3 regions of the Mesorhizobium vachelliae genome follow, and region 2 is predicted to be linked to each of the others. Evidence: predicted binding sites of a transcription regulator. Region 2 holds the regulator's gene; each other region holds the start of a gene.

Region 1 (3,278 bases), on a different contig from region 2:
CACTATCTTAGCGCTTATGCCCAAGTGGGGGAGATGTCCGGCAGGACAGAGGGGGGCGCTGTCCCGCCGGACTTGCGAATTTGCAAGCGGGACCCGAGCTTACCGTCTCAGAACCTCCCGCTCCTCCCACCCGTACAGCCAGTCGAGGTCCGCGGCGAGCTTCTCCGCCGGCCGCGTCGCCAGCACCAGGTTGCGCGCTATCGCTACCGGTCCCCAGGCGTGCCAGGCCAGCCGGTTGAGCGCGCCGCGTTTCAGCACTTTTTCGACGCGAGGCCGTCTGAGATTCTCCCAGATAGTCAGGCTCTGCTTCGGATCGCCCGGAAAATCGGCGACCAGATTGGCGAGCATCGAGGCGTCCTCGATCCCCATGGCCGCGCCCTGCGCCGCGAATGGCGTCATGGCGTGCGCGGCGTCACCGATCAGCGCGACGCCTTCAGGCATGGTCCAGCGCCGCTGCGCGACCGTGTGGATGGGGAAGGCCGTCCATGGCCCGGCAAGCGCCGCCAGCTTCGCCAGCGTTGCCGCCGTGCCGCGCATGGCAGCCGAAAGAATGGCTGGGTCGGCATGGCCGGACCAATCTTCGGCGATGCGCTCGCCCTTGGTGAAAGCCGCCAGGTTGAAGGCGCTGCCCTTGCTCACCGGATAGGCGACCATGTGGAAGCCGGCATGCAGGAAGGTGGTGACGCAGTCGGTAGCGCCGATTTGCATGAAGGTCTGGCCGGCGGCGCTTTCCGCCGGGACCGTCGCGCGCCAGGCCAGCTCGCCGGAAAAGCGGTTTGCCGCAAAGCCGGCCGGCCGGGCAAGCCCGGCGCGAACCGAGGACCAAACGCCGTCGGCTGCGACCAGCAGGCCGCCCGCGACATTCGTCGCTTGGTCGTCGATCTCGACCGTCGCGGTCACGTTTTGCGGGTCGACGGCGATGCCGGTCACGCGCGCGCCGGTGACAAGCTCGATGCCGGGCCGTTCCGCTACTGCCGCCATCAGCGCCGCCTGCAGGTCGGCGCGGTGCGCCACGAGATAAGGCGCGCCCCAGCGCTCTTTCGCGGCTTCCCCAAGCGGCACGCGCGCCAGCTCGCGCAGGCTCCTTGCGTCCTTCAGCACCACCGCTTGCGGCCGGATCGCCTCGGGTAGCAGGCGATCGAGCACGCCGAGCCGGCGCAAGATACGCGTCGCATTGGGGGAAAGCTGGAGGCCGGCGCCGGCCGCTTCGAGCTGTTTGGCCTGCTCGAACAATTTTACCGGAAAGCCGCGCTCGGCAAAGGCAAGCGCAGCCGTCAGCCCGGCAATGCCAGCCCCGGCGATGACGATTTGCCGGGACCGTGTTTCAGCCATGATCGGAGAAAAAGGTCAGGCGGCCTGGTCGACATAGAGGCAGCCGGCCGGCTGCGTTTCCGTCGCCTTCAGCGAAGGCGAATAGCGATAGAGCGTCGAGCAGTAGGGGCAGACCTTCTCATTGTCGTCGCCCATGTCGAGAAACACATGCGGATGGTCGAAAGGCGGGTTGGCGCCGGTGCACATGAATTCCTTGACGCCGATCTCGATGACCGGATGGCCCGCGTCGTTCTGGAAATGAGGAATGCTACCGCCTGCCATCGAAGTCTCCAATTCGGTTCGGCCAGTGGGTGTGGCCAGCCTGCATCTGGAGCATAACAGACCAGTTTGCAAGATCGATGAAATCAAACTGTCGCAAAAGCCTGTCAGAGGATAAGTTGAGCCGGTTAAGCGCATGAGGCCGGGCGCGGAGCGATTCCGTGACGATCATGCGCCACAAAGAAGTGCTAGAGCGTCGCCGAACGGCAATATGCGGCGCGCAGGGACGGTTGCGGGCAAGAGCGGGAAACCATGAACGAACTGAAGCCGGTGCAGAGCGAGTTCATCACCGTCGAGGCGGCAAGCCCGGACGGTGGCAATCCCGACCGTTTCGTCAACCGTGAATTCTCCTGGCTGCAATTCAACCGCCGCGTGCTGGAGGAATCGCTGAACGAGCATCATCCGCTGCTTGAACGCGTCCGCTTCCTGTCGATCTCGGCCGCTAATCTCGACGAGTTCTTCATGGTCCGCGTCGCCGGCCTTGCCGGCCAGGTGCGTGAGGGCATCGCCCTGAAAAGCCCGGACGGCCGCACCCCCGAGCAGCAGCTCGAGCAGTTGCTGCGCGAGGTCGAGCGCCTGCAGGAAGATCAGCAGAAGAGCCTCTCGGCGCTGGTGGTCCTGCTCAACAAGGAAGGCATCGAAAGCATCACCCGCGATGCGCTCACCAAGGACGAGAAGGCCTGGCTGGAGGAGCATTTCCAGGAACAGGTTTTCCCGGTGCTGACGCCGCTGTCGATCGACCCGGCGCATCCGTTCCCGTTCATTCCCAATCTCGGTTTCTCCATCGCGCTGCAACTGCGCCATCGCAAGAACGGCGAGGAGATGAGCGCGCTCTTGCGCCTGCCGGTGGCGCTCAAACGCTTCATCCGTCTGCCCGACCGCAAGCATCATGTGCGCTTCATCCCACTGGAAGAAGCGGTCGGCATCTATATCGGCAAGCTTTTCCCTGGCTATGAGGTCAAGGGTTCGGGCACATTCCGCATCATCCGCGACAGCGATATCGAGGTCGAGGAAGAGTCGGAAGATCTCGTGCGCCTGTTCGAGACGGCGCTGAAACGGCGCCGGCGCGGTTCGGTGATCCGCATCGAGTTCGACACGCTGATGCCGGCGGAATTGCGCGATTTCGTCGCTGGCGAGCTCGGCGTCTCGGCGAGCCGCATCAGCGTGCTGACCGGCCCGCTGGCGCTCAACCAGATTTCCGAAATCGTCGCCATTCCGCGCGACGACCTGAAATTCACGCCTTACAATCCGCGCTTCCCCGAGCGCATCCGCGAGCATGGTGGCGACTGCCTAGCTGCCATCCGCGAGAAGGACATCATCGTCCACCACCCCTACGAATCCTTCGACGTGGTGGTGCAGTTCCTGCGCCAGGCCGCGGCAGATCCGGAGGTGGTGGCGATCAAGCAGACGCTCTACCGCACCTCCAACGACAGTCCGATCGTGCGCGCGCTGATCGACGCCGCCGAAGCCGGCAAGTCGGTGACGGCGCTGGTCGAGCTTAAGGCGCGCTTCGACGAGGAGGCCAATATCCGCTGGGCGCGCGACCTCGAACGCGCCGGTGTCCAGGTCGTGTTCGGCTTCCTGGAGCTGAAGACGCATGCCAAGATGTCCTTGATCGTGCGCCGCGAGGACGGCCGTCTGCGCAACTACGTCCATCTCGGCACCGGCAACTATCATCCGGTCACGGC
Region 2 (3,278 bases):
GACCGACATTCCGTTCGCCGACCTCCTCGAGAAGGAATTCGGCATTCCCGCCACCATGGAGAACGACTGCAACATGATGGCGGTGGCGCTGCAATGGCGCGATCCCGATCGCTATCGCAACGACTTCATCGCCATCCTCTTGTCGCACGGCATCGGCATGGGTTTGGTGCTGAAGGGCGCGCTGTTCACGGGCACGCATTCCTCGGGCGGCGAGTTCGGGCACATGATCCACCGTCCGGGCGGCGCGCTTTGCCGCTGCGGCAGGCGCGGCTGCGTCGAGGCCTATGCCGGCAATTACGCGATCTGGCGCAGCGCCATGGGAATAAGCGAGGATGCCGCGCCGACCGACGTCGGCGATGCCGACATGCGCGCGCTGGCCGCGAAGGCCCGGCAGGAGGACGGCCCCGAGCGAGAGGCCTATCGCCGGGCAGGCGAGGCGCTGGGCTTCGGTCTCGGCAGCCTTTTCGCCCTCATCGACCCGGCGCCGGTCGCCATGGTCGGTGTCAGCGCGGCCGCATTCGACCTGATCGAGCCGGCGCTAAGGGAGGCGATCGCCCAGACCGCCGGCGGCCAGCACTCCGAATCGATCTCCTTCGACACCGAGCCGAACGAATTGCCGCTGATCCGCGAAGGCTGCGCCATGCGCGCGCTGACCTTCGTCGACCAGGAGATTTTCGCGCCGGGAGGCCAGGCGAGAAGCGGCGCGGGGAAGAACGTCGCCTGATCAGCCTTGAAGTGATCGTCGGTTTCCATGTCCTGCTAGAGCATGTCTCCCGAAAGTGGAAGCCGGTTTCGGGACGAAGACATGCGTAAAATCAAAAGCCTAAGCGCATGAAGCGAAGCGCTTTAGGCGCTGGAAGTTAGCGAAGACCCCGCAGCTTCGTCATTCCAGGGCGGAGCAGGAGCGAAGCTCCGTCGCGTAGACCCTGGAATCCATGCCGTTACCTCGATCGCAGGCGCAGCGGAGCAGAATTCTGCACCGCCCCGGCGCCTCGAAGTCACGGAATGGATCCTCGGGTCTGCGCTGCGTCGCTACGCTCCTTGCTCCGCCCGTGGATGACGAAGCATGAGCGTCTCGGCTAATCGCCGACGCATGCGATCCGCTGACACAGAACGGTCAGCGTCTTCGCACCCTACCCCTAATCCTCGCGGATCGCGTACCCCGCCCCGCGGATGGTGCGGATGACGTCCGGCATGCGGCCGTTGTTGACCGCCTTGCGCAGGCGGCCGACATGGACGTCCACGGTACGCTCGTCGATATAGATCGTCTCGCCCCAGACATTGTCGAGCAGTTGGCTGCGCGAGAACACGCGGCCGGGATGACGCATCATGAACTCGAGCAGGCGGAACTCGGTCGGGCCGAGCCTGATCTCGCTCTTCTTACGATAGACGCGGTGCGATTCGCGGTCGAGCACGATGTCGCCGACCTTGAGCACGCTGGACAGCACCTCCGGCTTGGCGCGGCGCAGCAGCGCCTTGACGCGGGCCATGAACTCCGGCGTCGAGAACGGCTTGACCAGATAATCGTCGGCGCCGGTCGAAAGGCCGCGCACGCGGTCGCTTTCTTCTCCCCGCGCCGTCAGCATGATGATCGGCAGCCGCTCGGTCTCGGGCCGCATCCTGAGACGCCGGCAGAGCTCGATGCCGGACACCGCAGGCACCATCCAGTCGAGCACGAGCAGGTCGGGAACGTTTTCCTGAAGGCGGATTTCGGCCTCGTCGCCGCGGGTCACCACTTCCACCTGGTAACCTTCGGATTCGAGATTGTAGCGGAGCAGCACCCCCAGCGGCTCCTCGTCCTCCACCACCATGATGCGTGGCGCGATCATCGGGGTAACCTTCTCGTCAGGCCGCCGGCGCCGACATTGCCGTCTCGTCCTGCTTCGGACGGTTGGCGGGCAATTGCGTGCCGGTCAACACATAATAGGCGTTCTCGGCGATGTTGGTCACATGGTCGCCGATGCGCTCGAGATTCTTGGCGCAGAACAGAAGATGCGTGCAAGCGGTGATGTTGCGTGGGTCCTCCATCATGTAGGTCAAAAGCTCGCGGAAGACGGAGGTGTATTTGACGTCGATGCGCTCGTCGTCGTTGCGAAGCTTGGCCAGCGCCGTGGCGTCGCCCACTGTGTATTCCTGGATCACGCCCTGGACCTGGATCAGCACCAGCTGCGCCATGGAATCGATCGAATGCGTGAGGTCGCGCGGCGCGGCGCTGACGCCGACCGAGCCGACGCGCTTGGCGATGTTCTTGGCGAGATCGCCGATGCGCTCGAGGTCGCCCGCCATGCGGATCGAGCCGACCACGTTTCGAAGATCGTCCGCCATCGGCTGGCGCTTGGCGATCAGCGTGATGGCGCGGTCGTCGAGCTCGCGCTGACGCGCGTCCATGATGGCATCGTCGGAGACGACGCGCTGCGCCAGCGCATTGTCGCTTTCAAGCAGCGCCCTGGTCGAGGCGCCGACCATCGAGCCGGCGAGGTCGCCCATGTCGTTGATGAGCCGGCTAATCTGCCTCAAGTCCTCGTCGAAAGAGGCGACGGTATGTTCGGCCATGATGATGTCCTCGTATGTCTTCAGCCGAAGCGGCCGGTGATGTAGTCCTGCGTGCGCTTCTCGCGGGGCGAGGTGAAGATCTTCTCGGTCCGGTCGAACTCGACCAGCTCGCCCAGATACATGAATGCCGTCTGCCGCGAGACGCGCGCCGCCTGCTGCATGTTGTGGGTGACGATGACGATCGTGTAGTCGGCCTGCAATTCGTCGATCAGTTCCTCGATCTTGGCCGTCGACAGCGGATCCAGCGCCGAGGCCGGCTCGTCGAGCAGGATGACCTCGGGCTTCACCGCCACGGTGCGGGCGATGCACAGGCGCTGCTGCTGGCCGCCCGACAGGCTCTGGCCGCTGGCGTTGAGCTTGTCCTTGACCTCGTTCCAGAGCGCGGCGCGCTTCAGCGCCGACTCAACGCGGTTGTCCATCTCCGCCTTGCTGATCTTCTCATAGAGCCTGACGCCGAAGGCGATGTTTTCATAGATCGACATCGGGAACGGCGTCGGCTTCTGGAACACCATGCCGATCTTGGTCCTGAGCAGGTTGAGGTCCTGCGAGCGGTCGAGGATGTTCTTGCCGTCGAGCAGCACCTGGCCCTCGGCGCTCTGCTTCGGATAGAGCTCGTAGATGCGGTTCAAAACGCGCAGCAGCGTCGACTTCCCGCAGCCCGACGGGCCGATGAAGGCCGTCACGCTGCGCTCGGGTAGGGACAGGTTGATGTCCTTCAGCGCCTT
Region 3 (3,278 bases), on a different contig from region 2:
GTCCTTCGTCTGATCTGATGGCAACAGATAGCGGACAGCTAAGGCAAATGGTCAAGGGCAAGGCGTTGGGCGACTGGCGTTTCCTCGCCCCCATGAATGTGGGGGAGAGGTGGCTCGGTGAAGCCGAGACAGAGAGGGGAGCGCCCTACGAAAGCCCCTCCTCCGTCCGCTTCGCGGACACCTCTCCCCCGCCTCTGGCGGGGGCGAGGAACCCAAGTTCCGAGACGCTACTTCGTCAGATCGAGCGCCGCCGTCAGGTCGCCCATCGGCGGCTGGTCGTTGTTGCGCAGCGCCTTGTCGCGGGCGACGATGCCGGGCAGCACCGGCAGGTCGTAGCGGTTGGTGATGAAACGCAGGATCGAGGTGGTGTCGTACTGCGTGTGGTCGACCATGCCCATCTTCGCATAGGGCGAGATGATGAAGGCCGGGATGCGGTTGCCGGGGCCCCAGCGATCGGCCTTGGGCGGCGCGACGTGATCCCAGAAGCCGCCATTCTCGTCATAGGTGATGACGACCAGCATGTGAGCCCATTGCGGGCTCTTCTCCAGATGCGAAACGAGGTCGGCCAGGTGCTGGTCGCCGGACGTCACATCGGCATAGCCGGCATGTTCGTTGAGGTTGCCCTGCGGCTTGTAGAAGGTGACCGCCGGCAGCTTGCCGTCGTCGATCGCCTTGATGAACTCGACGCCGTCGAGGCCGCCATCCCTGATGTGCTCGGCGCGCGCGGCCGTGCCCGGCGCGTAGGCGGCGAAATAGTTGAAGGGCTGATGGTGGAACTGGAAATTCGGAACGGGCGTGGCGTTCTTGCCGTCGAGCGCCGCCTGCCAGGCACCTGAATACCAGGCCCATGAGATACCCTTGAGCGACAGCAGATCGCCGATGGTGATCTCGTGCTGCGGCGGCAGCGTGGTGGGCGCAGCCGGATCGGCCAGCGCCTTGTCGCCGCCCTCGGCCGGCTTGTTGGCGCTCGGCTGGTAAGGCGGCTGCATGGTGTTGACGGCGTAGAAGTCGGGCGTGATGGCACCGTCATTGGCAAATTTCGGCACGCCGCCCAGCGCCGAAGGCGGCGAATTGTCGGCCGATTTCAGCGTCACGCCGTCCGGTTCGACGACGGCTATCTGGCCCTTCACCGGGCTGGTGTCTGCATTCGGGTAATAAGGCGCGCAGGCGCAGGCGAGCATGAAGTGGTTGAGGAAGGAGCCGCCGAAGGCGCCCTGGAAGAAATTGTCCGCGAGCACGTATTTCTTGGCGATCGCCCACATCGGCAGGTTGGAGCCATCGTAATGGCCCATCACCAGCGAGCCGGAATCGGCCCAGGCGACGAATTTGTCATTCCGACCGCCATCGATCTGCATCTGCTCCTGGTAGAAGCGGTGCCAGAGATCGTGCGTGACGACGTTGGTGCCCTCGTTGAAGCCCTTGGGATCGTCGATGGCGAAGGTCGCGTTGGCCAGATGCGCGCTCTGCGCTTCCGTCACCGCCGGCGTCACGCCCTTGCCGGTCAGCCCGCCCCAGGCCGGCGGCAGCTCGGAAAGCGGCTTGCCGTCGCGGTCGAGCTGGCGCGCCTGGTCGGGCGACACGTTGGCTAGGCCGTTGGCGCCGGGGAAGCCGCCATAGAGATTATCGAAGCTGCGGTTCTCGGCGTAAATGACGACGACGGTGTCGATCTTGTCGTAGCCGGGAGGAGCGGCCTGGGCAGCAGCGGAGAACGATGCCAGCGCCGTGGAAGCGAGGCAAAGCGAGAGGAAGGACCGGATCATTGGAAAATGCCTCGTGGCTGGGGAATGGCTGGAGGAACAAGGCGACGCTAGGGCGAGTGGTTGTCAGCTTTGTGACAGGTGGAGCGCCATCTCCGAGGGGAGACAGGGCCGCGTCATCAATCCGTAGCAAATCACCCCTACGCCGTTGGCGAACGGGATTAACCGCCATGATCCACCGGATATCCGCCGCACTTGTCGCCACCATCATCCTGTGGCCAAGCGACGGTCTCCCTACCGGCAGCGTCCATCCCGGCCCGATGTCGCGCCAGGAAGCCTTTGCTCGCGCCGATGCGCTGACGGCGCTCGGGCGGCAGATGTTCTTCGATCCGTCTCTCTCGGCCTCAGGCAAGCAGGCCTGCTCGTCCTGCCATGATCCCAACCACGCTTTCGGACCGGCCTCTGCGGCGCCGGTCGAGATGGGCGGACCTAACCTCGACCAGCCCGGCGTTCGCGCCGTGCCGTCGCTGCGCTACCTGCAGGCCGCACCCGCCTTCACCGAGCATTTTTACGACTCCGAGGACGAAGGCGACGAAAGCGTCGACAATGGTCCGACCGGCGGCCTGACCTGGGACGGCCGCGCCGACCACGGCAAGGACCAGGCGAAGATCCCGCTGCTGTCGCCCTTCGAGATGGGCAATAAGGACGAGGACGAGGTGGTCGCCAGCCTGCGCAAGGCGCCCTATGCCGACGCCTTCAAGGCAGTCTTCGGCGCCGATGTGTTTGAGCATCCTCACGACGCCTTCGACGCCGCGGTGGAAGCGCTGGGCACCTTCGAGCAGAGCAGCACCGATTTCTATCCCTATTCCAGCCGCTACGACGCTTTCCTCGCCGGCAAGGCGCAGCTCTCGGCGCAGGAATTGCGCGGCCGCGTGCTGTTCGAGGACGCGGCGAAGGGCAATTGCGCAAGCTGCCATCTGAGCGAGCCCGCCAATGACGGCGAGCCGCCGCAATTCACCGACTACGGCCTGATCGCGATTGCCGTGCCGCGCAACCCGGCGATCCCGGCCAATGCCGACCCGAATTATGTCGACCTTGGCCTCTGCGGCCCGCTGCGCACCGATTTCAAGGGCCGCGCCGAATATTGCGGGCTGTTCAAGACCCCGACGCTGCGCAACGTGGCCTTGCGCAAAAGCTTCTTCCACAATGGCTATTTCCACACGCTGCGCGAGGCGGTCGCCTTCTATGCCAGCCGCGACAGCGACCCCGCGCGCTGGTATCCGAAGAAGGCCGACGGAACGGTCGACAAATTCGACGACCTGCCAAAGGCTTACTGGCCGAACCTCAACACCGACCCACCGTTCAACGGCAAAAAGCCCGGCGACAAGCCGGCGCTGACCGACACCGAGATCGATGACATCGTCGCCTTCCTCGGCACGCTGACCGACGCCGACCAGGCGGGGCAATAGGGCAAGCGGCCAAGGAGATTGGCGGACGCACGGCCTGATTGCAGCCCAGATCCCGATATCCACCATAAATGTGTGCCAATGTGAGCCACGTCATAGGAACGCCAAGTCGCGC

Evidence for each region. The regulator PhoB, encoded in region 2, activates phosphate uptake and scavenging genes when phosphate is short. The targets are predictions, from matches to a motif close to TGTCATNNANCTGTCAT.
Region 1: the regulator PhoB is predicted to act here: its motif matches at 1,672-1,688, upstream of RFM41_RS30005 (RNA degradosome polyphosphate kinase).
Region 3: the regulator PhoB is predicted to act here: its motif matches at 1,872-1,888, upstream of RFM41_RS27050 (acid phosphatase).

Annotation. Positions count from the first base shown of each region.
Region 1 covers NZ_JAVIIR010000019.1:122,917-126,194, reverse strand. Annotated here, with positions in the region: gene RFM41_RS30015 (FAD-dependent monooxygenase) at 100-1,332, opposite strand; gene RFM41_RS30010 (zinc-finger domain-containing protein) at 1,348-1,593, opposite strand; gene RFM41_RS30005 (RNA degradosome polyphosphate kinase) at 1,843-3,278, shown strand, end outside.
Region 2 covers NZ_JAVIIR010000010.1:35,510-38,787, reverse strand. Annotated here, with positions in the region: gene RFM41_RS20980 (ROK family protein) at 1-724, shown strand, start outside; gene phoB (phosphate regulon transcriptional regulator PhoB) at 1,140-1,829, opposite strand; gene phoU (phosphate signaling complex protein PhoU) at 1,846-2,553, opposite strand; gene pstB (phosphate ABC transporter ATP-binding protein PstB) at 2,574-3,278, opposite strand, start outside.
Region 3 covers NZ_JAVIIR010000015.1:148,180-151,457, forward strand. Annotated here, with positions in the region: gene RFM41_RS27050 (acid phosphatase) at 228-1,760, opposite strand; gene RFM41_RS27055 (cytochrome-c peroxidase) at 1,928-3,166, shown strand.